2 regions of the Pseudoflavonifractor sp. HNCC25GI2 genome follow, and region 2 is predicted to be linked to the other one. Evidence: predicted binding sites of a transcription regulator. Region 2 holds the regulator's gene; the other holds the start of a gene.
What was found. Region 2 encodes NrdR, which represses ribonucleotide reductase genes. Its sites were predicted from a motif close to CACNANATNTNGTG; they were not measured.

Region 1: the regulator NrdR is predicted to act here: its motif matches at 13,218-13,231, upstream of AC3YUO_RS01335 (ribonucleoside triphosphate reductase).

What each region holds. Positions count from the first base shown of each region.
Region 1 covers NZ_JBYUOW010000001.1:288,696-303,055, reverse strand. The annotation lists gene AC3YUO_RS01410 (PadR family transcriptional regulator) at 1-229, opposite strand, end outside; gene pyrB (aspartate carbamoyltransferase) at 388-1,449, shown strand; tRNA gene AC3YUO_RS01400 (tRNA-Gly) at 1,574-1,647, shown strand; tRNA gene AC3YUO_RS01395 (tRNA-Arg) at 1,651-1,727, shown strand; tRNA gene AC3YUO_RS01390 (tRNA-His) at 1,779-1,855, shown strand; tRNA gene AC3YUO_RS01385 (tRNA-Gln) at 1,918-1,992, shown strand; tRNA gene AC3YUO_RS01380 (tRNA-Lys) at 2,029-2,104, shown strand; gene AC3YUO_RS01375 (GIY-YIG nuclease family protein) at 2,480-3,679, shown strand; gene AC3YUO_RS01370 (aminoacyl-histidine dipeptidase) at 3,819-5,258, opposite strand; gene AC3YUO_RS01365 (hypothetical protein) at 5,286-5,627, opposite strand; gene AC3YUO_RS01360 (PqqD family protein) at 5,624-5,986, opposite strand; gene AC3YUO_RS01355 (OPT family oligopeptide transporter) at 6,068-8,005, opposite strand; gene AC3YUO_RS01350 (tRNA dihydrouridine synthase) at 8,159-9,118, opposite strand; gene AC3YUO_RS01345 (hypothetical protein) at 9,140-9,682, opposite strand; gene AC3YUO_RS01340 (NAD(P)/FAD-dependent oxidoreductase) at 9,666-10,583, opposite strand; gene AC3YUO_RS01335 (ribonucleoside triphosphate reductase) at 10,687-13,074, opposite strand; gene AC3YUO_RS01330 (anaerobic ribonucleoside-triphosphate reductase activating protein) at 13,284-13,976, opposite strand; gene AC3YUO_RS01325 (sporulation transcriptional regulator SpoIIID) at 14,071-14,166, opposite strand; gene AC3YUO_RS01320 (recombinase family protein) at 14,129-14,360, opposite strand, start outside.
Region 2 covers NZ_JBYUOW010000004.1:284,307-298,666, forward strand. The annotation lists gene xerD (site-specific tyrosine recombinase XerD) at 1-252, shown strand, start outside; gene abc-f (ribosomal protection-like ABC-F family protein) at 587-2,071, shown strand; gene AC3YUO_RS08030 (YbaK/EbsC family protein) at 2,123-2,599, opposite strand; gene AC3YUO_RS08035 (thioesterase family protein) at 2,603-2,995, opposite strand; gene AC3YUO_RS08040 (LysM peptidoglycan-binding domain-containing protein) at 3,067-4,347, opposite strand; gene AC3YUO_RS08045 (N-acetylmuramoyl-L-alanine amidase) at 4,360-5,100, opposite strand; gene nrdR (transcriptional regulator NrdR) at 5,265-5,720, opposite strand; gene purF (amidophosphoribosyltransferase) at 5,987-7,387, shown strand; gene AC3YUO_RS08060 (Rqc2 family fibronectin-binding protein) at 7,430-9,193, opposite strand; gene AC3YUO_RS08065 (Mini-ribonuclease 3) at 9,239-9,649, opposite strand; gene AC3YUO_RS08070 (Crp/Fnr family transcriptional regulator) at 9,731-10,363, opposite strand; gene leuC (3-isopropylmalate dehydratase large subunit) at 10,478-11,740, shown strand; gene AC3YUO_RS08080 (3-isopropylmalate dehydratase small subunit) at 11,866-12,351, shown strand; gene leuB (3-isopropylmalate dehydrogenase) at 12,348-13,424, shown strand; gene AC3YUO_RS08090 (pyridoxal phosphate-dependent aminotransferase) at 13,601-14,360, shown strand, end outside.

The sequences.
Region 1 (14,360 bases), on a different contig from region 2:
AAAACCGCCGCGCCCGGCCGCCCTCCGTCTGCTCGTAGGACTGGATGTAGCCCTTGTCCTCCAATGTGTGGAGGAAGGGGTACAGGCTGCCCTGGCTCATACAGAAGACGTCTTCCGACAGCAGGGCCATCTGCTGGATCAGCTGATAGCCGTACATGTCCTGGCGGCTGAGCAGCTTCAGAATAATCAGCTCGTGGCTGCCCTTGGACAGCTCTTTGTTTACCCTCATATAGACACCTCTATTCAAGAGGCATTATATACCTCTTTATCAGAGGCGTCAAGAGGCGGGAAAAAGTTTCTGCCCCACCTTGCGTAAAGGGTCGGATTGTGATATGATTTTTCGACGGTAATTAGGGTATTAGGAAGAATGCAGGAGGAGGAGCGCATATGCGGCATTTGATTGATTTCGGCGACCTGCCCCGGGAGGAATGGGACAGCCTTTACGCCCGGGCCAGTGAGATCATAGACAACCCCGGAAAGTTTATTGATGTGTGCCGGGGAAAGGTATCGGCCAACCTGTTTTACGAGCCCTCCACCCGCACTAATTTTTCCTTTCAGACCGCTATGCTTCGCCTGGGCGGAACGGTGTTCGGCTTTGCCGACCCCAATTCCTCCTCGGTAGCCAAGGGCGAGACCCTGAAGGACACCATTAAAATGGTTTCCGGCTATGCCGACGTGATTGTGATGCGTACCCCCTGGGAGGGAGCGGCCAAGGCGGCCTCTCTCTACTCCCATGTGCCGGTGGTCAATGCGGGAGACGGGGGACACATGCACCCCACCCAGACCATGGCTGACCTGACCACCATGACCCGCCTGCTGGGCGGCGTGGACGGCCTGTCCCTGGGCCTGTGCGGCGACTTGAAAAACGGCCGGACTGTCCACTCCCTCATCAAGGCCATGGCCAAGTTCCAGAATATCCAGTTTTTCCTCATCGCACCCCGGGAGCTGGCCATTCCCGATTACATGAGGGCCTTCATGCGGGAGAATGGAATGCGCTTTACCGAGGTCACTGGCCTGGAGGCGGTGATTCCTCAGCTGGATGTGCTGTATATGACCCGCATCCAGAAGGAGCGATTTGTGGATCCCCTGGAGTATGAGCGCAACAAGGGCATCTATATCCTGACCCGGCGCAAGCTGGACCGGGCCAAGAAGAATATGCTGGTTATGCACCCGCTGCCCCGGGTAGACGAGATTACGGTGGATGTGGATGACGACCCCCGGGCGGTCTACTTCCAGCAGGCCCGGTACGGCATGTTTGCCCGTATGGCTCTGCTGGAGCATCTGGCCCTTCAGCCCCGGCAGGAGACGGTGCCCCCGGTGGAGATTGGAACCAAGCCGGTTTGTTCCAACCCCAGGTGCATTACCCAGACCCAGCCCTATCTGCCTCCTCTGGTGAAGAAGATCGGCGGCGTGGACTGCTGCGGCTTCTGCGACGCGGCGCTGCGGTGACATTGGACTGCCCGGAGGCACCTTCAAGGCCTCCGGGCAGAAAGAAATGAAAAAAAGGATTGACAATTAGCCCTGCACTGTGGTATCATTTTGAAGCTGACATGAGAGACATGGCGGCGTCTGTGCGGGTGTAGTTCAATGGTAGAATCCCAGCCTTCCAAGCTGGTCGCGTGGGTTCGATTCCCATCACCCGCTCCATATGCGCCTGTAGCTCAGGTGGATAGAGCAACTGCCTTCTAAGCAGTGGGTCAGGGGTTCGAGTCCCTTCAGGCGTGCCATTTCGAATTAATGGCGATGATTTTGGTTTTCCGTCATGCCGTTGCTATATGGTGGGTGTAGCTCAGTTGGTTAGAGCACCGGATTGTGGTTCCGGGTGTCGAGGGTTCGAGTCCCTTTACCCACCCCACATTTAGGCGGAAGGGCCGGAGCTTCGGCTCCGGCCCTAACCCTTTTTTCTGATGAATATACAGGGGTGTAGCCAAGTGGTAAGGCAAGGGACTTTGACTCCCTCACTCGCTGGTTCGAGTCCAGCCATCCCTGCCAGCTTTTTTCATGCCTCTGCATGTTTGAATAGAATATGACCCAGTAGCTCAGTCGGCAGAGCACCTGCCTTTTAAGCAGGGTGTCCGGAGTTCGAATCTCCGCTGGGTCACCAAAAAGAAAGACACGCCTAGGCGTGTCTTTCTTTTTGGTTTCGGCCGAGAGTTTATGGTGTTGTAGTATTAAATGTGACCGAAAGTTGAGCCTTTGTTGTATTGCCAAAGGGTTGGTGCCCCAAGAGATTTGTGACGATGTGAAATCTGTAGAAGTCTGGGACGTTAAACACGAAAAACATTGAAAATATTAGTGAGCGTAGCAAAAATAAGGAGTCTAAAACCTGTGAGTATGAAAAGATTTCTTTTGAGTGCAAAACTTTTAAGTTGTATATAAACAATAGGTACACTGTTTTAGATTGATAGGGTTATCATTGTTTGATATACTTTAATTAAAGCCAACAATGACACTATTACCGGGGTTAAAGGATGAGAGCATGGAATTCTCGATCGGCGAAAACATAATAGTGTGGCAAAAGTATAATCCTTTGGAATTAGGTATGATTTTTGCTTCACAGGACTATGTGAATTGCACTTCAGAGCTTACGATGGCACGAGTGTTGGGATATAATCCAACCAGAATTTGGATTAGAAACCTTTGGTACGACGTTATTCCTTTGCATGAACTGTACTACAAAAGAAATGAGGATGGTTATTTTAGATTTATATATATACAGATTAATGTGGATACTTTTGAGTACTATGTTGGAAAGGTAAATAGAAAACGATGGGGTGAACTGAGACGATATCAAGGTTCTGGGATAAAGTTTAAGAAGAAATACGCAAAACACTCAAAAGAATTTATTCGATATTATATTGTTGCTTGTAAAAGTGCTACTGAGACAGAGGAGGTTGAAGCTTCTATTGTTAATGAGGATTTGCTAAAAGATCCGTTTTGCTTAAACCTTGTTTGTGGCGGAGGTGGTACGGCTACTCACAACAATAGGAATGAGCAGCAAGCGAGAAAGAGAAAATATATGGCGGAGCATCCTGAACAATATCAGGCTATGATACAAACTGCCAAAAAGTTATATTCTTCAGGCGATACTTATGCGCTGACCGAAAGAAATCAAAAAATAAAAGAAACAATGAATACAGCCGTATATAAAAAGATGACAAGTGCACGGATAAAAAGATGGCGATTAGAACACCCCGAAGAGTATGAAAAGGCGAGAGAAAATAATTGTATGGCAAATCAAACGGAAGCATCTAAAGAGAAAAGAAAGCAATCGTACAAAAGGTGGGCTCAAAACCATCCAGAAGAATATGAAAAACAAACGTTACATAGGATTGCAGCCTGTCAAACAAATTTGGCGAAAGAAAAGCGTAAACGGTCTTTGAGAGAGTGGAATACTTCTCATCCAGAGGAAGCAAAAGCAAATTCGTTGAAAAGAACTGCGGCATCTGTCCAGAAATGCCAAAAGGCAGTGAATATGCTCGATTTGCAAACTGGAGAAATAATACACTCCTTTGAAAGTCAACACGCTGCGGCGGAGTGGCTTGTTTCGCAGGGAATTGCTAAAAACCGGAATTGTGTGAGTTCTATAAGTGCTGTTTGTCTGAAACGGCCGTGCTCGACCGGCTATGGATATAGGAAAAAGGCGTATGGGTTTGGATGGGAGTTCAAGGAAGAATAACAGAGTTATTCACTATGTGTCGGCTTTTGGTTTGAGCCCTAACAATATAGCAATAGCAGTATCTTTAGATAGATGTGATATTACCAAAGAAGAAGGACACGACAACGTCGTGTCCTTCTTCTTGTTTTTATGATAAAACTTACTTGGAGCGCTTCAGAACCTCCAGCAGGAAGTTCCAGACCCGCTGAACAGAGGAGATGCTCATTCTCTCTCTGGGGGTGTGGACCTCCAGCAGGTTGGGGCCAAGAGAGACGCAATCCAGACCGGGCATCATTCCGGCAAAGATGCCGCACTCCAGTCCGGCGTGGATGGCCTCGATTTTCGGGTCCTTGCCGTACTGATCGCGGAACACCTCCACCAGCAGCTCACGCAGAGGAGATTCCTCCTGATACTGCCAGCCGGCATATTCTCCGGTAAACTCCACCCGGCCGCCCAGCTGCTCCATCAGGCAGCTGAGACGCTCCTTGAGCATCTGCTTCTGGGAGTCGATGGAGCTGCGCACGCTGTAAGAAGTCCGCACGGTATCTTCACTGGTGGCCAGAATTCCCATATTAAGAGAAGTCTGGACCAAGCCGTGAATTTCGGCGCTCATGGCCTCAATTCCGTTGGGCAGGCACTGGAGCATGCAGATGACCTTTGCCGTAGAGGAGGGATCCAGAGGGAGTTCGGCTGCTTCCGCCGCTTCCGACTTGACAAACAGGGCGGGATCGGTGGTGTGGTACTCGTTCTGCAGAATGTGCTCCATATCCCGGACCACTTGCTGGGCAGCCTGAGCATCGGATACAACCACGACCGCACGGGTTTCCACGGGGATAGCGTTGTCCTTCAGACCGCCGTCCACGCGCTGGATGCACATTTGGGTCTTCTGCGACAGGGTGCGGAGCACCCGGCCCATGAGCTTGTTGGCGTTGGCACGGCCCTTGTGAATCTCCATACCGGAGTGTCCGCCGGTGAGACCTCCCACGGTAATCAGGAGAGCAGTGCCCGCAAAGGGGGCACGGACAACGGGAAGAATGCAGGAGGTGGTGTTGCCTCCGGCGCAGCTGACGGTAAAGATTTCCTCTGTCTCGGAGTCCAGGTTAATCATTTTTCTTCCCTTCAGAGGGGAGACATCCATAGCAACGGCACCCAGCAGGCCGATTTCCTCGTCGGTGGTGAATACGGCCTCGATCCGGGGAGCGGGCAGAGTCTTGTCATCCAAAACAGCCATGGCCATGGCTACGGCGATGCCGTCGTCGCTGCCCAGAGTGGTACCCTTGGCATAGACATAGTCTCCGTCAATGGCCAGATCCAGGCCCTCACGCTCCATATCCTTGGTGCAATCTGCAGCCTTTTCACACACCATGTCCAGATGGCCCTGGAGAATGATGGGCTGAGCGTCCTCATAGCCGGGAGCAGCCGGCTTGATGATGATCACGTTGTTGCTGGCATCCTGATGGTACTCCAGTCCGCGCTCCTTGGCGAAAGCTACACACCAATCGCTGATTGCCTTCGTGTTCCGGGAGCCATGGGGAATGGCGCACATGGCCTCAAACAACGAAAATACCTTCTTGGGTTCCAGATGTTCCAAAACCTGCATTATTGTTTTGCTCCTTTCAAAAACTGCTTATCTTAGACAAAAGCGGCCGCCGGGCAGCTCCTTGACCAGCAGCTGCTCCGTCATATACTGGGCCAGCTTGGGGGCAAATAGCCGAGGGCTTTGTACGGCAGCCTTTTTCCTGGACCAGAATTGTCCTGCCTTTACGTCCTTGCACAGCCGGCCCATCTCCTCCAGGGAAATGCTTTCGTGCTTTTTCAGATAGTTTACCACCTTCCGGGCGCTTTTGCTCAGCAAAATCCGCTCCAGGTCCTCCTGCTGGGTCATGCTTTTATGAAGACCCCAGGTATACAGCACAGCGGTGACCAGGGCGAAGGCCAAAATGCCCAGAATGATCTGCGGCGTACTCAAGACTTCACCCGATCCTTTCCCTGAAACAAGATAAACTTGTTGTTGTGCAAAATCTGCATATAGTGTACCAGCCGGTCATAGAGAGGCTCGGCCTTGTCGCCGAATTGCTCCTTCATCCGCTGGGCCAGCTGGCCCACGGTGCGCCGGCCATCCAGCTCCTTCCAGAGAAAGCTGCCGTACTCGTCCAACTTGATGTGGCTGACCCGGGGCGTGTGGAAGAACTTCTGCGCGATGGCAGCGTAGAAGCCGCGGTGGACCATATGGATGGTGACAATGCCCTCCTCGTCCTCGCTCCAGTCGTTTTGGGGATTTATGATGGGGATGAAATCCAAATAGTTGTTGTTCTTTTTACTGGCCATATCGGTTTCTCCTCATGGATAAATAGCCCAAGCCGGGCCGCATACACAAGTATACAGCCCGGCTTGAAAAAAGACAATGTTTTATTTCTTCTTGCTGTCCTTGGTGGCGAAGAAGTAAATGGAGAGCAGAATCAGGGCAAAGCACACCAGGCCGCCGATGTTGCCGATGGAGAACAGCTCGCTGATGTTGATCTTGTCGCTGAGGTAGAGGGTCTTGCCCTCGGCGTTCAGACCCATGGGGATGACCGCCAGCACAGCCAGCAGGATGCCTACGATACCCTCGCCGGCGATGAGGCCGGAGGAGTACAGAACACCGGACTGAACCACGTTGTCCTTGGCCTTCTCAGAGGCGTACTTGCGCTTCTCCAGGTACCAGCGCAGCAGGCCGCCCAGCACCATGGGCACGGACAGGTAGATGGGCAGATAGAGGCCGATGGCGAAGGGCAGTACCGGGATGCCCAGCACCTCCACCACCAGGGCGATGAACACGCCCACGAACACCAGGTTCCAGGGCAGGTTGCCGCCCATAACACCCTCGACGATCATCTTCATCAGGACTGCCTGGGGAGCGGGCAGGTCCTCAGTGCCGTAGCCGCCCCACGCGTTGCTCAGCAGGTACAGGATGGCACCGATGGCCACGGCGGACACCGCCACGCCGATCAGCTCGCCGATCTGCTGCTTCTTGGGAGTGGCGCCCACCAGGAAGCCGGTCTTCAGGTCCTGGGAGGTATCGCCGGCGATGGCGGCAATGACGCAGATGATACCGCCGATGACAATGGCGGCGATCATGCCGTTGATGCCGTCGTTGCCGGTGGCCTTCAGCAGCAGGGTGGAGATGAGCAGGGTGGCGATGGCCATGCCGGAGACGGGGTTATTGGAGGAACCAATGAGACCCACCATCCGGGAGGACACGGTGGCAAAGAAGAAGCCGAAGACGATGACAATCAGGGCGGTGAACAGGTTCAGGGGGATGACGGGCAGCAGCCACATCACCACGGCCACCACCAGGATGCCCAGCAGAACGATCTTCATGGAGATGTCCTGCTCAGTGCGCAGGGTGCTGTTGCTCCGGCCCTTGCCGTAGTCGCCCATGGCATCCTTGAAGGTGCGCACGATGAGGGGCAGGGACTTGATGAGGCTGAGCACACCGCCGCAGGCCACGGCGCCGGCGCCGATATAGCGCAGGAAGTTGCTCCACAGGTTGGACACGCCGCCGGGGGCAGCGATCAGCTCGTTGATGGTCTTGTCCGCGGGGAACAGAACCAGGTCGCCGCCGAACAGGGCCATCAGAGGCATGATGACGAACCAGCCCAGCACGCCGCCGGCGAACAGATAGGAGGACACCTTCACGCCGCAGATATAGCCCACACCGGCCAGAGCGGGCAGCACGTCAATGCCGACGCCGGAACCCTTGTAGGGGGCGATGTCGTAGGTGATCTCGCTGGGGAACAGCTTCAGACCATCGGCAATGAACTTGTAGAGGGCAGCGATGCCCAGACCGGAGAACACGGTGGAGGCCTTGGCGCCGCCCTCTTCACCGGCAATGAGCACCTCGGCACAGGCCTGTCCTTCGGGGTAGGCCAGCACGCCGTGCTCCTTGACGATCAGAGCGCTGCGCAGGGGGATCATCATCAGAACGCCCAGCACACCGCCGCACAGGGCGATGAGACCGATCTCCACCAGGGAGGGTACATCGCAAAGACCATCCTTTGCCCACATGAACAGGGCAGGCAGAGTGAAGATGGCACCGGCGGCCACGGACTCACCGGCGGAACCGATGGTCTGGACCATGTTGTTCTCCAGAATGGAGTCGCGGCGCAGGATCTTGCGGATAACTCCCATGGAGATGACCGCGGCGGGGATGGAGGCAGACACCGTCATACCCACGCGCAGGCCAAGGTACGCGTTTGCTCCGCCGAAGACAATGGCCAGAATAGCGCCCAGGACGATGGAGACCACCGTGAACTCAGGCATGACCTTGTCTGCCGGAACATAAGGTTGGAATTTTTTCTCTTCCACGATATTCGTTCCCTTCTGTCTATTTGCTGTGCGGAGGACGCTCCATACTCACTTCTGCGACAGGAACATAACACACAACCTCACCATTTTATTAAAATATCTTTGGCTCGTCAAGTTTTCTCGGAAATTTCTCCGAATGTATCCAGTGGAAGATTATACACCGCTGTCCGCCGGGGTGCAGCGGATGGGCAGAGTACGGAAGATTTGCTCCACCGCGCCCTCATAGTGGGCGGTGTCCTGAGCCTTGCGGATCTGCTTGAGAAGCTTTTCACTTCCCTCAAACAGGGTGCCCAGGTAGCTCCACAGCTCCTTCATATGGAAGATGGTGTTGCGCCCGCTGCGGAAGGCCTCCAGATAGCTGTGATAGAGCTCGTCGTGGAAAGCCCGCAGCTCCTCCACGGTGGGAGGCGGGCCGCCCTTGGCCTGACGGATGAGGGCGGGGTTTCGCAGCAGCCCTTGACCCAGCATAAGGGACTGTACCCTGGGATAGTCCCGGAGAAGGGCTTCACAGTCCTCCGGGGTGAACAGCCCACCGTTGTAGCACAGAAGACCGGGGTAGTCCCGGTGGGCCAGTGAAAATTCTTTCCGGCGCACCGGCTCCTTATAAAAATCCTTCCGCACCCGGGGGTGGACAATGAGCAGGGAGATGGGGTAGCGGGACAGGAGCTCCAGCAGGGGTCCGAACTCCTCCGGGGATTCCAGGCCCAGCCGGGTCTTTACCGACACCGGCCCCTGAACCCCGGCGAAGATGCCGTCCAGCAGTTCCTCCAGGGCGGAGAGGTCGGAAAGCAGCCCGGCCCCCTTGCCCTTGGCCACCACGGTGCCGGAGGGACAGCCCAGGTTCAGGTTGACCTCGTCATAGCCCATATCAAAGAGGGCATTGGCCGCCCAGCAGAAATCCCCGCTGTCCCGGGTCAGGAGCTGGGGCACCGCCCGGAAGCCCTGGTTGTGCTCGGGAGCGGTCTCCCGCAGGTCCCGGGGGGTGAACACACGGTCCCGGGTGGGGGTGAGAAAGGGCATGTAGTAGGCGTCCACGCCGGGGAAGTATTTGTGGTGGATGCGGCGGTACAGAGCGCCGGTAACTCCCTCCATGGGGGCAAAGTAATATTCCAAGTGGGTGTTCCCTCCTGTGGGTTATGGATGAAAAAGGACGCATCCCAGCCGCCGCTCCAGCCCGGGAGCCAGGCGCAGCAGGGCCGTGTCGTAGAGGGCCAGGGTGCCCACGCCCATGAGCCAGAGCAGCAGGTTTTCCCACGCCGGGCCCAGGCCCAGGGCGTCCAGGCCCATGAGGGCCAGCAGGGCGGCGTAGAGGAGCAGCAGGGCCGCGCCGAAGCAGGCCCCCTTGGCCAGGCGGCGTACCAGACTGGGCAGACGGTCCAGTGTGGGCTTGACCGCCGGGTACCAGCCCACAAGACCCAGAAACAGGGCAGCCATCTCCCGGTCGGGCACCAGCATCAGCCCTAAAAGGCCCGAAGCCGCCCACAGGCACAGGGCGGTACGGGTCCCCCAGGCCCGGCGCACCAGATAGACCGGGATGCCCGCCAGCATGGGGCACACATAGGTCAGCACGCCGAAGGCGCTGCCCACCGCCATCAGCACCACGGACAGCCCGGCGCACAGCCCGCACACTGCCGTCCGGCGGCACAGGCTGCGGATGGACTCACTTCTGCCGGCCATCCACGTAGGCGCTGGCGGCCAGACCGGCCACGGCCCCGTCGCCAACGGCAGTGGTGAGCTGCCGCACCGACTTGACCCGGCAGTCCCCGGCGGCAAAGACGCCGGGCAGGCTGGTGGCGCAGTTCTCCCCGGCCAGGAAGTAGCCCTGGTCGTCGGTCATCACCAGGTTGGCAAAGACCTGGCTGTGGGGCTCCTGGCCCACGGCCACGAAGAGACCGTCCACAGGGAGGTCCAGGGTCTTGTCCTGCTTCAAATCCCGCAAGGTCAGGCCGGTGAGGCCCTCGGGGCCGCTTTGGAGCGTCTCCACCGTGCAGCTGAGCCGGAACTCCACATTGTTTTTCTCCCGCAGCTGCTGCACCAGGCGGCTCTCTCCCCGGAACAGGTCCCGGCGGTGGATGACGGTCACCTTGGAGCACCGGGCGGAGAGGAACAGGGCCTCCTGGAGGGCGGTGTCCCCACCGCCTACCACGGCCACAGGCCGCCCCTGGTAGAAGGCTCCGTCGCACACGGCGCAGTAGGACACACCCAGCCCGATGAGGTCGTCCTCCCCCTGAAGGCCCAGCTTCCGGTGGCTCACGCCCGTGGCCAGCACCAGGGCGGTGGCGGAATAGCGCCCCTGGGGGGTGGTCAGCTCAAAAAGACCGTTCTGGGTGCGCAGGAAGGTGACCTCCTCCATGCGCACATGGACCCCCAGGGCCTGGACCTGCTCCGTCAGGGCCTGGGCAAACTGGGCGCCGCTCATGCCGGGCAGACCGGGGTAGTTGTCCACCAGGGGGGAGTACTGGATCTGGCCTCCGGTGCTCTCGCCCTCCAACACCAGCACGTCCTTGCCCGCCCGGGCGGCATACAGGGCGGCAGTCAGGCCCGCAGGGCCTCCGCCCACTACAATTACGTCATACATGGTGAAACTCCTCCCTTGTGGATGTAAGGTTGATGGAAAAAGGCGGCCCCGGAAGAACCGGGGCCGCCTTCATTGTACCGCAGACAGGGGGAAAATGCAACGCTCAGCCCACGCTGGCGGGACGAATCTCGTCCAGGAAGGTGCGGATGGCGCCCAGGCCAACCAGCTTCACGGGGGCCTTGCCGTCCTCCACCACCAGAGTGGGGGCCTGGCGTACGCCATAGCGTACGGTGAGGTCGGGGTTCTCCTCGGCCAGCACCTTCCGGTAGGGAACCCCGGCCTGACCCAGCAGCTTTTCCGCCTGGGCACAGTTGGGGCAGGTGCGGGTGGCAAAGAGCATCAGCTCTCCGGAGAGGGTGGGGGCGGCAGGCCGGGCTTCCACCGTAACCTGACTTCCGGCAATGCCGGCCCGGCGCAGGTGGGAGCGGCCGATGTCGTACACCTTCCGGTCCTTGAACTCCTGGGTCTTGCCGTCGTTCCAGTTCTTCACCGGACGGTAGTAGCCGGTGATGCGGCTGTATACCTCGGCCTCCTTGCCGCAGTAGGGGCAGACGTGCTGCTCGCCGGTGAGGTAGCCGTGGTCGGCGCAGACGGAGTAGGTGGGGGACATGGTGTAGTAGGGGAGCCGGTAATTCTCCGCAATCTTCCGTACCAGGTTGGCCGCCGCCTTCCAGTCGGGCAGCTTCTCACCCAGGAAGGCGTGGAACACGGTGCCCGAGGTGTAGAGAGTCTGCAGCTCGTCCTGGATGTCCAGGGCGGAGAAGATGTCCTCGGTGTAGCCCACAGGCAGGTGAGAGGAGTTGGTGTAGTAGGGGGTGCCGTTTTCGTTGGCGGTGATGATATCGGGGAACTGGGCCTTGTCGTGCTTGGCAAAGCGGTAGGTGGTGGACTCGGCGGGGGTGGCCTCCAGGTTGTAGAGGTCACCGTAGGCCTCCTGATAGTCGGAGAGGCGCTCACGCATGTGGTTGAGCACGTCCTTGGCAAAGGCCTGGGTGGCGGGATGGGTGAGGTCCTGCTGGAGCCACTTGGCGTTGAGGCCCACCTCGTTCATGCCGATGAGGCCGATGGTGGAGAAATGGTTATCAAAGGTGCCGAGATAACGCTTTGTATAGGGATAGAGGCCCGCGTCCAGCAGCTTGGTGATGACGGTGCGCTTGGTTTTCAGGCTGCGGGCGGCGATGTCCATGAGCTTGTCCAGGCGCTTATAGAAGTCGGCCTCGTCGCTGGCCTGATAGGCGATGCGGGGCAGGTTGATGGTGACCACGCCCACAGAGCCGGTGGACTCGCCGGAGCCAAAGAAGCCGCCGGACTTTTTGCGCAGCTCACGGAGGTCCAGGCGCAGGCGGCAGCACATGGACCGCACGTCGGAGGGCTCCATGTCGGAGTTGATGTAGTTGGAGAAATAGGGGGTGCCGTACTTGGCGGTCATCTCAAAGAGGAGCTTGTTGTTCTCCGTCTCGGACCAGTCGAAGTCCCGGGTGATGGAGTAGGTGGGGATGGGGTACTGGAAGCCGCGGCCGTTGGCGTCGCCCTCGATCATGATCTCGATGAAGGCGCGGTTGACCATGTCCATTTCCTTCTTGCAGTCCCCGTAGGTAAAGTCCATCTCCTTGCCGCCCACGATGGCAGGCTGGTTCGCAAGGTCCTTGGGTACCGTCCAGTCCAGGGTGATGTTGGAGAAGGGAGCCTGGGTGCCCCAGCGGGAGGGAGTGTTCACGCCGTAGACAAAGCACTGGATGCACTGCTTGACTTCCTTCTGGGTCAGGTTGTCCACCTTGACGAAGGGGGCCAGGTAGGTGTCGAAGGAGGAGAAGGCCTGGGCGCCCGCCCACTCGTTCTGCATGATGCCCAGGAAGTTCACCATCTGGTTGCAGAGGGTGGACAGGTGCTTGGCGGGAGCGGAGGTGATTTTTCCGGGAATGCCCCCCAGTCCCTCCTGGATGAGCTGCTTTAAAGACCAGCCGGCGCAGTAGCCGGTGAGCATGGAGAGGTCATGGATGTGGATGTCGGCGCTGCGGTGGGCGTCGGCCACCTCCTGGTCGTAGATCTCACTGAGCCAGTAGTTGGCGGTGATGGCGCCGGAGTTGGAGAGAATGAGGCCGCCCACGGAGTAGGTGACGGTGGAGTTCTCCTTCACCCGCCAGTCGTTGATCTGGAGGTAGTCATCCACCAGGTCCTTGTAGTTGAGCAGAGCGGAGTTGACGTTGCGGATCTTCTCCCGCTGCTTGCGGTAGAGAATGTAGGCCTTGGCCACATCGGCGTAGCCCGCCTCGGACAATACCTTCTCCACGCTGTCCTGAATATCCTCCACGGCGATGCGGCCGTCCTTGATCTTGGGCTCAAAGTCGGCGGTCACCCGCAGGGCCAGCATGTCAATGACGCTGGGGTGAAACTGCTTGTTGACGGCCTGAAAGGCCTTGGTGATGGCCGCGCTGATTTTTGAAAGCTCAAATTCGGCGGCGGCGCCGTCCCGTTTGGTTACCTGGTACATGACAATCCCTCCACCTTGTCTTTGGTATCTTTTCTGGTATTATGGCAAGAAAAGCCGGGAATCATCCCGGCGGTACTGCGCCCCTTAACTATAGCACGCAGCCCCGTTTGCGTCAATATATGGTTTTCCTTTTTTGGAATAAACACAATATATTGTTTTGGTGCACAAAAAGGCGAGGATGGTTTTTGTCATCCTCGCCAAAAGAAAAATTAGTCAACCCCCCGCAGCTCCACCTGGGGGATGAAGGGCCGGACCAGGGCGGCAAAGCCCTCCATTTCTTCCCGGGAGCAGGGGCGCAGACCGGGAGAGAGCACCGTGTCCCGGTCCACAAAGGCCTGGAGGAAGTACCGCCTGGCCCCCTTCAGCCAGGGGCCGATGGCCCGGAAGGAGTCCTCATTGTGGAGTTCCCGCACCACCGTGGTGCGGAACTCGTAGTCCACCCTGCCCTCCAGCAGCAGGGCCGCGCTCTCCCGGTAGGGTTCCACATCCAGACCGGGCACTCCGGCGGTCTCGGGGTAGCGGTCGGGGCTGTTTTTGATGTCCATGGCCACGTAGTCCACAAGGCCCCGGCGGATCACGTCCTCCAGAGCCCGGGGAAAGCCGCCGTTGGTGTCCAGCTTCAGGAGGAAGCCCTTTTCCTTCACAGCCTCCAGCAGCCGGGGCAGTTCGGGCCGCAGCAGAGGCTCGCCCCCGGTGATGCACACGCCGTCCAAAAGGCCCCGGCGCCGGTCCAGGAAGGTGAGCAGCTCCTCCAGATTCATCAGGGCGGGGCCAGGCGTGAGCACCAGCTCTCCGTTGTGGCAGAAGGGGCAGCGCAGGTTGCAGCCCCCCAGAAATACGGTGCAGGCCACCTTGCCCGGGTAGTCCAGCAGCGTCAGCTTCTGAAGACCCTGAATGTCCATGTGGGAGCCTCCCTCTCCGCCCGGGGCGGTGTCGATTCTCTCCCATTGTAGTCCCGGTGTCCGCCCCTGTCAACGGCCCGTTTTCCCGAAAAATTCACTCCCCTTTGTATTTTCTCCTGGTTGCGATTCCTCCTCGTATATGCCGCTCGGCCTTATTTTCCTCCAGCACCTGCTTTACCTGGAGGTACAGCGTGCGGTTGAAGGCGGGCAGGCGCTCGGCCAGATCCTTGTGTGCCGTGGTGGTAATCGGTGTCGTCAACGAAGGTGTCTGTGAGGGAAAATGGAATATCAATTCCGTTCTCTCCCATATTGAAATAGACATAGATTTCTTCCTTGGAAACAACCCGAATTTCACGGACAATTTTCTTGAGGCGGATATTATCC
Region 2 (14,360 bases):
GGAGAACGGATGAGCCGCCAGGGCTTCTGGAAGCTCATAAAGCACTACCAGGAGAAGGCGGGCATCAAGAAGGACATTACGCCTCATACCCTGCGCCACTCCTTTGCCGCGCACCTGCTGGAGAACGGGGCTGACCTTCGATCGATTCAGGAAATGCTGGGCCATGCCGACATCTCTTCCACTCAGATTTATTCTCGTTTGATGAACCAGAAAATCAAGGATGTCTATCGGAAAGCCCATCCTCGCGCATAATAAAAAAACACGCTTCGGAACACCGGAGCGTGTTTTTTATCAGAAGACGGGAGGATAGGCCGGCTTGACAGCGGAAGGATGACATGATATAGTCGTATCAATTCAAAGGAACCGGAGGCGAAAACATGCGCAAAACCGCTTGCTGAGTTGGTACGGAGAAACAGAAAGGACCGCAGTGTAGGGCCTGGTTTCGTCGTGCCGGCAGCAGGGGGAATTGCGCCCGCTTCCGGTTTTTTGATTGGATTGCGGCAGCCTGTGTGGTGCCGTCTTCTGTCTTGCCGCAAGAGGGATGTTCCTCCTGTGGCTATTTTTATGAAGACAGGAGGAATGGCATATGGCGCTTATCACCATAACAAATCTTACGTTTTCTTATGAGGGAGCTGTGCTCCCGGTATTTGAAGATCTAAATTTGCAGCTGGACACCAACTGGAAGCTGGGGGTGGTGGGGCGGAACGGACGGGGCAAGACCACTTTGCTTGGCCTGCTGGAGGGCAGGCTGCAGGGAAAGGGGACGATTTCCTGCCCGGAGCCCTGCCGCTGTGTGCCGCAGCCGGTCCTGGATCCAACGCTTTCCACCGGCATAGTGCTGGAGGAACTGTCACAGGGTGAAGAGTCGTGGCGGCTGCGGCGGGAACTGAGCCGGCTGGGGTTGGAGGAGGCAGTTCTTGAACGGCCCTTCCAGAGCCTGAGCGGTGGGGAACAGACCCGGGCGCTTTTGGCGGCCTTGTTTCTGGGGCAGGGGAATTACCTGATGCTGGATGAGCCCACCAACCATCTGGATGGTCCGGGCCGGCAGATGGTGGCCCGCTACCTTTCCAGGCTGAAACGAGGCTTTCTGCTGGTGTCCCACGACCGGGACTTTCTGGATGGCTGTGTGGATCACATTTTGGCGTTGAACAAGACGGGACCGGAGGTTATGCGGGGAGACTGCTCCTCCTGGCTGCGGGAAAAGCAGGCCAGAGATCAGGGGGAACTGGCCCGGAACCAGGAACTAAGAGGGGAGATTCGCCGCCTGGAGCAGGCTGTCCGCCGCACCGGAGATTGGTCTGAACGGGTGGAGCGGACCAAGTACGGAAGCAAGAACTCGGGCCTGCGTCCTGACCGTGGCTACGTAGGCCATAAAGCAGCCAAGCTGATGAAACGGTCCAAAAACCTGGAAAGCCGGCAGAAGCAGGCTATCGTGGAAAAACAGGGCTTGCTGCGGGATGTGGAGCGATATGATGCACTGAAGCTGGTCACCGCTCCCGACCTTCGCAGCCGCTACCGTCTCCAGGCGAGAGAGGTATCCATCACCTTGGGAGGGAAGCCTGTTCTTCAGGACGTGAACTTTGAGATAGGACCGGGAGAGCGGGTCTGCCTGGCGGGCGGGAATGGCTGCGGGAAAACCAGCCTTCTGCGTCTGCTGCTGGGTGAGGCCGAGCCCTGCACAGGAACCATACAGCAGGCCTCCGGACTGGAAATCTCCTATGTGCCCCAGAACACCGGATTTTTGCAAGGGAATCTTATGGAGTGGGCCGGAGCACAGGGAATAGAGGTTCCTCTGCTGCTGGGCGTGCTGAGAAAGCTGGATTTTCCGCGGGAGCTTTTTTCCATGGATATGGCCTTTTACAGTGCCGGACAGAAAAAGAAGCTGCTGTTGGCGGCCAGTCTGAGCCGGCGTGCCCATCTGTACGTGTGGGATGAGCCGCTGAACTACATTGATCTCTATGCCCGGATGCAGCTGGAAGAGCTGATTGCGCGGGAACAGCCCACGCTGCTTTTTGTGGAGCACGACCAGGCCTTTTGCCGGGCAGTAGCCACGCGGACGGTAAACCTTTGAAAGGAGCCGGATTTCCAGGCGTTTTGCCCGGAAATCCGGCTCCTTTTGTGATTATTCAGTCTGCCAGCCTTTGCATACATCGATCCATCCGGCGCTGTGAGCGTATTCCGCCAGCTCCGGGCAGGTCAGCTCGATGGCAGAGTTGGAGCTGCCTGCGGCGGGGAAGACGGTGTCAAAGCGCTGTAGTGAGACATCCAGATAGGTGGTGACGCCCTCCGGATTGGCAAAGGGACATACACCGCCCACGGCATGGCCCGTCATTTCCAGAGCCTGTTCCGCGGTGAGCATCTTTGCCTTGGTGTGGAACTGGGCCTTGTATTTGGGGTTGTCGATTTTGGCGTCTCCGGCGGCCACAATGAGTACGCACTTGTCCTCCACCAGGAAGGAGAGCGTCTTGGCGATTCGGGCAGGAATCACACCCACTGCCTGGGCAGCCAGCTCCACAGTGGCGCTGGATACAGAAAACTCAAGAATATCCTGTTCCCGGCCCAGCTGGCGGAAATAGGCGCGAACCCGTTCAATGGACACGGTTCAGCCCTCCTTTTTGCTTTGAGCCTTGGCCAGGAAGCGCTGGTCCGTGACCACAAACCGCTCGTGGGTACCAGAGCCGATAAGCCCCTTCTCGTCGTAGGCGCTGACGGTAAACTCAATGCGCTTGCCGTCCACCAGAGTGACCTCGCTCTCCGCCCAGACCTTCAATCCCACCGGGGTAGCGGAGACATGGGAGATGCTCAGCTTAGTGCCAACGGTGCTCTCGCCCTCTCCGAGGCCGGGAGCCACGGCGGTCCAGGCGGCCTTTTCCATCAGGGCGCACATCCAGGGGGTGGCGAAGACGGGCAAAGTACCGGAGCCGGCGGCCTGCGCGGTTAAGCTGTCGTCCACAGTGGCCTCACAGCGGCCCTTCATTCCAACAGAAACAGACATGGTGATGTCCTCCTTTGTGCAGTTTCGAGGAGAATTTTACACCATGCACGAGAAAAAATCCAGCCCCGGACTTAAAGTTCTTCCCGAATGCGGTACAGGGCATTGAGTACTGCCCAGTTTTGGGGGAAGGGCCGCATCAAGTTCCAGTAGCTTACGCCCCGCAGACCATAGGTGCGGGCCAGGTCCAGCTTGGCGCGAATGCTTCTGGCATCCTCGAACCACACCTCATGCTCCTGGCCGCTGTCATCCACATAGCGGAACCAGGGCGATTGCGCCGCTTCGTCAAAGCGGATGGCAGCGTAGTGGTCGGCGGCGATGGTGACCGCCTCTGGGTTGGAGATGGAGCGGGCACGGCTGCCCTGGCGGAAGGGGAGCGTCCAGTCGTAGCCGTAATTGGGAATTCCAAGATAGATTTTTTCCGGTGCCATTTCGGTTAGGGCGTAATCCACCACCTGGCGTACATTCCGAATGGGGGCCACTGCCATGGGCGGTCCATAGGTATAACCCCACTCATAGGTCATCAGAAGCACAAAATCAGCCGCCTGACTGAGGGCAGCATAATCGTGCCCTTCGTAGAGGTCTCCCTGCTGCTGGGCAAAGACCTTGGGTGCCAGCGCCACAATGACCGGAATTCCCATAGGACTTAGATTGATGCGCAGGCGGTCAATAAATTGAGCATAGGCCTGGGCGTCTTCTCCATAGACAAATTCAAAGTCAATGTCCACACCGCGGTAGCCTCGCTGATCCACGGCGCGCAGAAGCTCGGAAATGAGCCTGGTCTGGACCGCCATATCGGTCAGGGCAATGTGGGAGAGTTCGTTGGAGAAAGTCCCGTCCCGGGTAAGCGTGGACAGATGCAGGACCGGACGTACTTCCGTCTGAAGAGCAGACTCGATCAGTGCGGTGTCCTCCAGCGGAATGAGTGCGCCGCGCGGGGTAAACCCGTAGGTGAATGGGGTCAGGTCGGACAAGTAGGGGAGTGTGCGACGGAGAAGAGCGGGAGCTATGGTGGGCTCTGCATACCCGTTGACCGAGAGAGTGCCCAGCGGTTCCTGGCGGAACGAGACGGTGAGTACCTGACCGGGGGTGAGCTGCTCGTCGCCGCCCAGAATCGGGTTGTTGCGAAGCAGCTGGCGCACCGTGGTGCCGTGGGAGGCGGCGATGGAATACAATGTGTCGCCAGAATGCACTGTATGGGTGAGCAGGGGATATTGAATGACCAGAGTCTGCCCAACCACCAGACGGGATGGGTCGGTGAGCTGATTGTCATTTATGAGCTGAGACATGGGGACTCCATACCGGAGCGCCACAGAATAGAGGGTTTCACCCGGCCTTACCACATGAATCTCCATTGCGGCGCCTCCTCAGTTGATGGTGATGAAGTCACCGCTGGCATAGCCAATGGTACCGTTGTAATTGACAAGGTACCATCCATTGGAGCGATTGAGAATGGTGAGAGGGGCACCGTCAGGGGCCTGGGCCAGAATCGCTGCATTTAAATTGGGCTGTGCCCGAATGTTCAGTACGCCCCAGGACACATCCACGGTGCCGGAGCGGTTGATCTCGGCCTCATAGAAGGGAATTCCAAAGTATTCGGTCAACGAGATGACCAGGTTCCGGGCGATGGCATCCAGATTGTCTTTGATCCAATTGGCGTCAGCTACGTTGTCGTGAAAAGCCAGCTCCAGAAAAACGGATGGAGCGCGGACCCGGCGCACCTCTCCGATGGCAGTGGTGCCCTCTGCGCGGACCAGATTGGGATCCGGATAGATGTCCCTCAAGCCATCGGCAATGATTTCCGCCGCACGCCGCCCCTTGGAGCTGTTGGGGTAATAGAACACGATGGAGCCCCGCGCGGTGCCGTACTTGGATTCCGGAGCTGCATTGGAATGAAGGGCAAGGTGCAGGTCGTAGTTCCCGGCGTTGGACGCGGCGATGGAGGAGGCGGCTGTCATGCTGGGGGTGTTGCGCACATAGCGGATGCCGGAAGCATCCAGATAGGGAATCATTTTATCTGCCAGCAGATTCATGTACTGTTCCTCGGTGCCGCCGTTGACAAAGTAATTGTTCTCCTGAGTGGAAGGGGAGAGATAAATAATAGGCATAGAAATACCTCCGTTTTTTCCCCATCCTATGAGAAAACGGAGTGCATGGTGCGGAGCACTGCCGGATATTTTTCGTCTGCCACAACTGAGTCAGGAGGAAGGAGCAACAAAAAATCCGGCCCGGAAAGCTCCGGGCCGGAAACGATAACGGAAAGCAAACGGACTTATTTGTCCTCCAGCAGCTTGTTCAATTCATGCATAAAGGTGTTGATGTCCTTGAACTGGCGGTAGACGGAGGCAAAGCGGACGTAGGCCACCTCGTCAATCTTTTTCAGACGCTCCATCACCAGTTCACCGATTTCGGTGGAAGGAACCTCACGCTCCATTTTGTTCTGGAGGACCTGCTCGATTTCATTGACCATATTCTCCAGGGTGTTGTAGGGCACGGGGCGCTTCTCGCAGGCGCGGATCAAACCGGCCATCACTTTGTTGCGGTCAAAGCTCTGGCGGCTGCCGTCCTTTTTGACCACTACCAGAGGAAGACTTTCCATGGTCTCATAGGTGGTAAAGCGCTTATGGCAGGACAGGCATTCCCGTCGTCTCCGGATACTGGCGCCCTCATCGGCGGGACGGGAATCGACAACCTTACTCTCTAAATGGGAACAGAAGGGGCATTTCATAAACGTACCTCCTAAGGATTCTCACTGGTATGAATGTATCATAACATAATTTCCAAAATTTGAATAGTCCTTTTTGAAACTGTGGCCATCTGGATTAAAATTGTGTAGGTTGCATTGGACGGACCGGGAAAGCAAAAAAATATCGTGTGTTTTTTCGGACGTTTTTTCTTGAAATAGGAAAAACTGATCTTTTATAATGAAGGTACAGACAACGGTGCCTGAAGTGGGCACCGTTGTCTTTTTTTCGAAAGGGGATGCGGCACAACATGGAACCAGAGACGCAGACAAAGCAAGAGGGGTGGGGACTGCACGAGGAGTGCGGCGTATTTGGAATCTGGGATTCCAAAGGCGGCTGTGCTCAGACGACCTATTATGGGCTCTATGCCCTCCAACACCGGGGACAGGAGGCCTGTGGGATTGCGGCAATGAACAACCGGGAGCAGTCCTGTTATAAGGATGTAGGGCTGGTCAGCGAGGTGTTCAACCGGGAGCGGCTGGAGCGTTTGAACGGGACCATGGCAGTGGGCCATGTACGCTACGCCACCACTGGGGCAGGAGAGCGGGAAAACGCCCAGCCGCTGACCATCAAATATGTGAAGGGAACGCTGGCTGTGGTTCACAACGGCAATCTGGTTGGGGTGGACAAGCTGCGCCAGGAGTTTGAATATAAGGGAGCTATCTTCCATACCAGCAGCGACTCGGAGCTGATTGCCTACGCCATTGCCCAGGAGCGGCTGCACTGCGGCAGCGTGGAGGAGGCGGTATGCCGGGCGGCCTCCAAGCTGCGGGGAGCATTCTCCTTATTGGTCATGTCCCCGGAGAAACTGATCGCCTGTCGGGACCCCTGGGGCTTCCGGCCGCTGTGCATGGGGCGGAAAGGGGAGACGATTCTCTTTGCCTCGGAATCCTGCGCCATTGAGGCGGTGGGCGGACAGGTGGAGCGCGAACTGGACCCGGGTGAAATTGTGGTGGTCCGGGACGGAAAGGTGACCTCCATCCGGGACAACTGCCGCGGGCTGTCCCATATGTGTATCTTTGAGTATATCTATTTTGCTCGTCCTGATTCGGTCATTGCCGGGCAGTCAGTGCACCAGGCCCGGCTGAACGCCGGCCGCCTGCTGGCCCGGCAGAAGCCGGTGAAAGCGGACCTGGTGGTTGGAGTGCCGGACTCCGGCCTGGATGCGGCCCGGGGCTATGCCTTGGAGAGCGGAATTCCCCTGGGCATGGGGTTCGTGAAAAACCGGTATGTGGGCCGTACCTTCATTACGCCGGACCAGACCAGCCGGGAGCAGGCTGTGCGCATTAAGCTGTCTGCCCTGCGCAGCGAGGTGGAGGGGAAGCGTGTGGTGATGGTGGACGATTCCATTGTCCGCGGTACCACCTGCAGCCAGATTATTAATCTGCTCCGGGAGGCGGGAGCGACCCAGGTCCATATGCGGGTGTCGGCGCCGCCCTTCATTTCTCCCTGCTATTTCGGCACCGATATTCCCGACAAGGAAAAGCTGATTGCCTGTCACCACTCCCTGGAGGAAATTGAAGCAATGACCGGGGCGGACAGTCTGGAGTACCTTTCTATTGAGAACCTTCGTCACCTGGCGCCCGATGCCCAGTGCGGTTTTTGCGAGGGCTGTTTTACGGAGCACTATCCCATTTCAGTGGAAGAATAAAAAATGAGCCTGACCACGAAGGTCAGGCTCATTTTTACTCTCTTATCGGTGCTTCAGCTGTTTGACCAGCTCTTCACTGGGGGTGACATAGGCGGTCTCGTAGGTGGTGTAAACCACCATGCCGGGCCGGGCGCCTCCGGGCTTCTTCACAAATTTCACCGGCGTGTAATCCACCGCCACCTTGCTGGACTCCCGGCCCTGGGAGAACCAGGCGGCTAGACAGGCGGCCTCGTGGAGACTTTGTAGGTCAGGTTGAGTTCCCTCCGTCCAGAGAATGACGTGGGAGCCGTGAATTTTTTGAGTGTGGAACCAGATGTCCTGCTTGGAGGCCAGCTTACAGGTGAGCAGATCGTTTTGGGTGTTATTCTTTCCCACAGAGATGCGAAGCCTGGCAGAGGAGCGAAACTCCATGGGCTTGGAGGTCACCCGCTTGTCCCGCCCCTTGGCCTTGGAGGGGCGGCGGAGATAGCCGGTGTCAGTGAGCTCCTGACGAATCTCCTGGAGATCCTTTTCGCCCTCGGCCAGGGAGATGGATTCCAGCACGCTGTTTAAATAATCCAGCTCCTTTTTTCCCTTCTCAATCTGGATGGTAAGCATAGCCTGGGCGGTCTTGGCCTTGTTGTACTCCTTATAGTACTTGGCGGCGTTCTGCTGGGGCGTGAGGAGGGTGTCTAGGGGGATGTCCACCTCCGCGCCTTCCGGGTCATAGTAGTTGGAGGTGCGCAGGGAGGACATGCCCTTTTTCATGGCGTACAGGTTGGAGGTAATGAGGTCGCCAAACTGGCGCAGTCGGTCCCGGTCCAGGGTAGCGGCAACCTCCTTTTCCTGGTTGGCCAGCTTGCGGGCGGTGCGGTCCCGGGCGTTGGTCACCGACCGGATGAGATCCTGGCCCCGCTGGCGGATACGCTCCATGCTCTCCCGCTGCTCATAAAACTGGTCCATCAGGGCGGAAAAGGTGGGGAAAGCGGTCAGCTGGGCGGCTGCGCCATATTGACCGATGAAGCGGAAGGTGAAATCCTTTGGCTTTCCATCCATTGAAATCAGAGTAGGTGTAAAGGAATATTCCGATATGGAATGAAGGAGGTCTTCCAGTCCATCCAGCAGCCGCTGGCGGCCTTCCTCGCCCAGAACGTTCAGCCGCACATCCGTGCTGCCGCCGGCCTGAAAGGCTAGCTCCCGACAAATGAGGGGGGAGAGACCTCCAAAGGTGTCCAGCAGCCACTGGTCGGCCTGTGTCTCCTCCGGGGCGCTGTCCAGCAGCCGCTGCAGCTCCTCGCGACTGAGACCCAGCGGGCTGCGCTTGGTCTGGGCAGGGGGGAGGCGGTAGAACATGCCGGGCAACACCTGGCGTTTGGCGGACATGTCGCTGTCCACCCGGCGCAGGCAGTCCGTGATACGGCCCTCCCCGTCCAGCAAAATCAGGTTGGAATGGCGGCCCATAGCCTCCAGTACAAGGGAACGCTCCACCCGATCTCCCAGCTCATCCAAAGTCTCCAGACAGAACTCCACCACCCGCTCCAGCGGGGGCTGCTTGATGTCCAGAATCCGTCCCCCGGTGAGGTGCTTGCGCAGCAGCATGCAGAACATGGGAGGGACGTCGGGGTTTTCCCGGGAAAGCTCGGTCAGCTGGGGGCGGGGATGGTTGGGGTTGGCAGAGAGCAGCAGCCTCCGGTTGCCCGAGGGAGTACGCAGGGCCAAAATCACCTCATCCCGGCCGGGCTGATAGATTTTATCAATTTTTCCGCCTACCAGAGCGGTATTCAGTTCGTGCACCAGCCCGGACAGACACAGGGCGTCCAATGGCATGGGGAATCACCTCGCAATTTGGGATAGTGAAAAAGAATGGGGGAGTTATTCCGTAGGCTCTTCCATCATCAGGGCAAACAGCTCGTTGAGCCGATCAGTCCGTCCCTGGAGATAGAGCCAGCCAAACAGGGCCTCCAGCCCGGTGGCAGTCTGATATTCCCCGCGGCTGGCCGCCTTGGGAACCGAGTGGGGGGCGGTGTTGCGGCCCCGACGGAACACATCCTGTTCCTCCTGGGTGAGGATAGGCAGAATGCGCTCGGTCCGCTTGGCCTGGGCTGGGGCGGCTACATAGCTCACTGTGGCCCGGTGAAGGTCCTTCACCTTGGCAGCGCCGTGCAGACACAGCCAGGAGCGCACCATGACCTCATATACGCTGTCTCCAAGATGAGCAAGTCCAAGACTTGACAAGGATAATAGCTTGTCACGTTCGATGTTCAGATGAAAGTAGTTTGTCATGGTATACCGCTCCGCTCTCTTCAAATTTTCCATCTATTTTACCATGGTTTACCGGGGTTGACAAGGGACGGGAGAAGATACTCAGTCCCGGCACAGCGCTTCCAGGGCGGGGCGGTTCAGAATCCGGACGCAGCGATAGCCGAGCTCCAAAATCCCCTCTTTGGCCAGCTCATTTAGAATCCGGCTTACCGTAATCCGGCTGACAGAGACACAGGCGGCAATCTCCTCCTGGGTGCAGGAGATGTCAGGCTGTTCCGAGGCCAGGGAGAGGAGGTACCACGCCACCCGCCAACGGGCAGGACGAAAGGCCATCTGGTCCACCTGGCGGGAGAGCAGACGGACGGTGCGGGCCAGGTATTTCATCATGGCCAAAGCCAGCTCCGGATCCCGGGAGAAAGCCTGGGTAACAAGCTCCCTGTCAATGGGAATCAGTTGACAGGGTGTAAGGGCGACGGCAGAGGACACTCTGGGCAGTTCATCAAAAAAGGAGGCCTCACCAAAGAGACTGCCCGCCGTGTAGAGATTTAAAACCCGTTCGCCACCGTCCTCCGACTGCATAAAGCTTTTGACGCGCCCCTCTTTTAAATAGTAAAAGCAGGTGGCCTCCGTCCCCTGGAGATAAATGAGAAAGCCGGGGGAGCAGTGAATAGGAGCCCGATGCTCTGCAAAGGGGCGCCAGATGTTTGGGGGGATATCCAGATGGAAGAGTTCCATGCCGATCACCTGATTTTCATTCTTTTGATAGATTGTATCATAGTTTACATTCTTTTGGCAAGGGATCTGTCATACTGGACCCATCCAGAAAAAAACAGTGAGGAGGAATGTGAAATGGGTATGACCATGACACAGAAAATTTTGGCCAAGGCAGCGGGCCTGGATCGGGTGGTGCCCGGTCAGCTGATTGAGGCCCGGGTTAATATGGTGCTGGGCAACGATATCACCACGCCGGTAGCCATCACGGAGTTTGAAAAGGCCGGCTTCACGCAGGTCTTTGACAAGGATAAGATTTCCATTGTTTTGGACCACTACACCCCCTGCAAGGACATTAAGTCCGCTGAGCTCTGTCTCCAGGCGCGGAATTTCGCCCACAAGCACAACATTACCAATTTCTTTGATGTGGGCCACATGGGAGTGGAGCACGCCCTGCTGCCCGAGAAGGGACTGTGCGCCCCGGGCGAGGTCATCGTAGGCGCTGACTCCCATACTTGTACCTATGGCGCCCTGGGCGCCTTCTCCACCGGCATTGGCTCCACCGATATGGCCGCGGCCATGGCCACCGGACTTCTGTGGTTCAAGGTGCCCTCTGCCATTAAGGTTACTTTGAAGGGGAAGCTGCAGCCCCACGTGTCCGGCAAGGATGTAATTCTGCACCTCATCGGTGCCATCGGCGTGGACGGCGCCCTCTATAAGTCGCTGGAGTTTGCGGGAGAAGGCGTGGCCTCCCTGTCCATGGACGACCGCTTTACCATCTCCAACATGGCCATTGAGGCCGGCGGCAAGAACGGCATTTTCCCCGTGGATGAGAAGACCATGGAGTACATCAACGGCCGTGTGAACCGCCCATGCGAGGCCTTTGCCGCCGATGAGGACGCGGAGTACGACAGCGAGATCATCATTGATCTCGATAAGCTTGAGCCCACCGTTGCCATGCCTCACCTGCCGGAGAACACCAAGGTGGTCAGCGAGGTGGCGGGACTGCCCATCAACCAGGTGGTCATCGGCTCCTGCACCAATGGCCGCATCAGTGACCTGCGGGCCGCTGCCGCTGTGATGAGGGGCAAAAAGGTGGCGGATAACGTGCGCTGCATCGTCATTCCCGCCACCCAGGAGATTGTGCTCCAGGCCATGAAGGAGGGGCTCATCCAGATCTTCATCGAGGCCGGTGCTGCCGTCTCCACCCCCACCTGTGGGCCCTGCCTGGGCGGACACATGGGCGTGATGGCTGAGGGGGAGCGCACCGTCTCCACCACCAACCGCAACTTTGTGGGCCGCATGGGCCACGTGACCTCCGAGGTCATTTTGGCCTCTCCTGATGTGGCGGCCGCCTCCGCCATTGCCGGCTGTGTGGCCGACCCCCGCAAGCTTTCTTAAAAGAAAGCTTGGCAAAGAATTTTGTGCGAAACTTCGTTTCGCCTCTGGGCGGTTCAAAAGGGGAGTGGCTCGCTTCTTCTTTAACGAACGTCCGATTCCTGATTTTCAGAAAGGATTGACACCCAATGAAGGTTTATAAATACGGCGCCAATGTGGACACTGACGTCATCATCCCTGCCCGGCATTTGAATGACCCCTCGCCCGCGGCCCTGGCCTCCCACTGCATGGAGGACATTGATGCGAATTTTGCCTCTACGGTGGAAGAGGGCGACATCATTGTGGCTGGTCCCAACTTCGGCTGTGGCTCCTCCCGGGAGCATGCCCCCCTGGCCATCAAGTCCTGCGGCGTAAAGTGCGTCATCGCTCCGTCCTTTGCCCGTATCTTCTACCGCAACTCCATCAACATTGGTCTGCCCATTGTGGAGTGCGCTCAGGCGGCGGAGGAGATCCAGGCCGGGGACCAGGTGGAGGTGGATTTCGCCACCGGCATCATCACCGATTCTACCCAGGGCAAGACCTGGCAGGCTGCGCCCTTCCCCGAGTTTATTGACGGCATCATCAAGAGCGGCGGCCTGCTCAATTCTCTGAAGGCCCGGGGGGTGGCGAAATGAATTACAAAATTGCGCTGATCCGCGGTGATGGTATCGGCCCCGAGGTAGTGGGCGAGGCGGTAAAGGTCATGGAAGCCGTGGGGGAGAAGTTCGGCCACACCTTTACTTATACGGATGTACTGATGGGCGGCTGTGCCATTGACGCTGTGGGCAAAAGCTATCCTGACGGTACGGCCGAGGCCTGCAAGGCCTGTGACGCAGTTCTGCTGGGCGCGGTGGGCGGTCCCAAGTGGGGACACTCCACCGACCCGGAGAAGCGGCCGGAGACCGCTCTGCTGTCCATTCGAAAGGACCTGGGGCTCTATGCCAACCTGCGTCCCGCCGCCCTGCGTCCCGCACTGGCGGATGCCTGCCCCCTGAAGAAGGAGACGGCAGACAAGGGCATCGACCTGATGATCGTCCGGGAGCTCACCGGCGGCATTTACTTCGGAAAGCGCGAGAGCTATCAGACGGAGGACAGAGGGGAGGAGGCCGCTGACCGGATGGCCTACTCCGAGATGGAGATTGAGCGCATCGGCCGCCGGGCTTTTGAGCTGGCCCGCCTGCGCGGGAAGAAGCTGGCCAGTGTGGACAAGGCCAATGTGCTGGAGACCAGCCGTCTGTGGCGCAAGGTCATGCACCGCCTGGCGGAGGAGTACTCCGACGTAGAGTATTCTGATGTGCTGGTGGACAACGCCGCCATGCAGCTGGTGCGGGATCCGGGGCAGTTTGACGTGGTAGTCACCGAGAATATGTTCGGTGACATTCTCTCCGACGAGGCCTCCATGATTACTGGGTCCATCGGCCTGCTGCCTTCCGCCTCCATCGGCGATACAGCCCCCGGCCTCTACGAGCCCATCCACGGCTCTGCCCCCGACATCGCCGGGCAGGATAAGGCCAACCCCATCGCCACCATCTTGTCCGTGGCCATGATGTTCCGCTATTCCTTCCACTTGCCCGAGGAGGCCGCCGCCATCGAAAAGGCGGTGGATTCCGTCCTCAACGCCGGCTGGCGTACGGCTGATATTGCCGCTCCGGGTGAGCAGGCAATTGGTACGGTTCGGATGGGAGAATTGATTCGCGCTGCGTTGTAAACTGCATTTCTCATAAAGAGGCCCCGCTTACCGGGGCCTCTTTCTGTATATTTGGTAGGAAGAAACGGAATTTTTGCAAATTTGGAAATTCCCTCTTGCATTTCTAAGGACCAGCGAATATAATATGCCATGCGAAACACACTGTTTATCAGCAGATATAAGAAGGAGGACGCAGCATGAAGGAGTTGTCTAAGATCGCCCTGGCGGTGGAGCCCTCTACCACTTTGGCCATTGACTCCATGTTTAAGCAGATGAAGGCGGAAGGGTTGGATGTTATCGGATTCGGCGCTGGTGAGCCGGATTTCCCCACGCCCGACCACATCAAGCAGGCCGGTATTCAGGCCATTGAGAACAATGAAACCCGTTATACCCCTGCAGCCGGTACTGTGGAGCTTCGAAAGGCCATCTGCCAGCGGCTGAAGGACGACTGCGGGCTGGAGTATGAGCCTGCCCAGATTGCAGTGTCCAACGGCGCCAAGACCTGTGTGTATGTGGCTCTGCGCGCCCTGGTGAACCCCGGGGACGAGGTGATTCTGCCCGCGCCCTACTGGGTCAGCTATCTGGAGCTGATTCAGATGGTGGGCGCCACCCCTGTGGTGGTGAATGCCTCTGAGGCGGAGCACTTCAAGCTGACGGCGGAGAAGCTGGCTGCGGCTATCACCCCCAAGACCAAGTGCATCATTTTGAACAATCCCTCCAACCCCACCGGCATGATGTATAGCCGTGAGGAGCTGGAGGCCATTGCCAAGGTGTGCGTGGAGAAGGACATCTACGTCATCTCCGATGAGATCTATTACCGTTTGGCCTATGACAACCGGGAGTTTGTCAGCTTCGCTGCCCTGAGCGAGGAGGCCAAGGAGCGTACCCTGCTCATTAACGGTGTCTCCAAGTCCTACGCCATGACCGGCTGGCGGATTGGTTATGTGGCGGCCAACC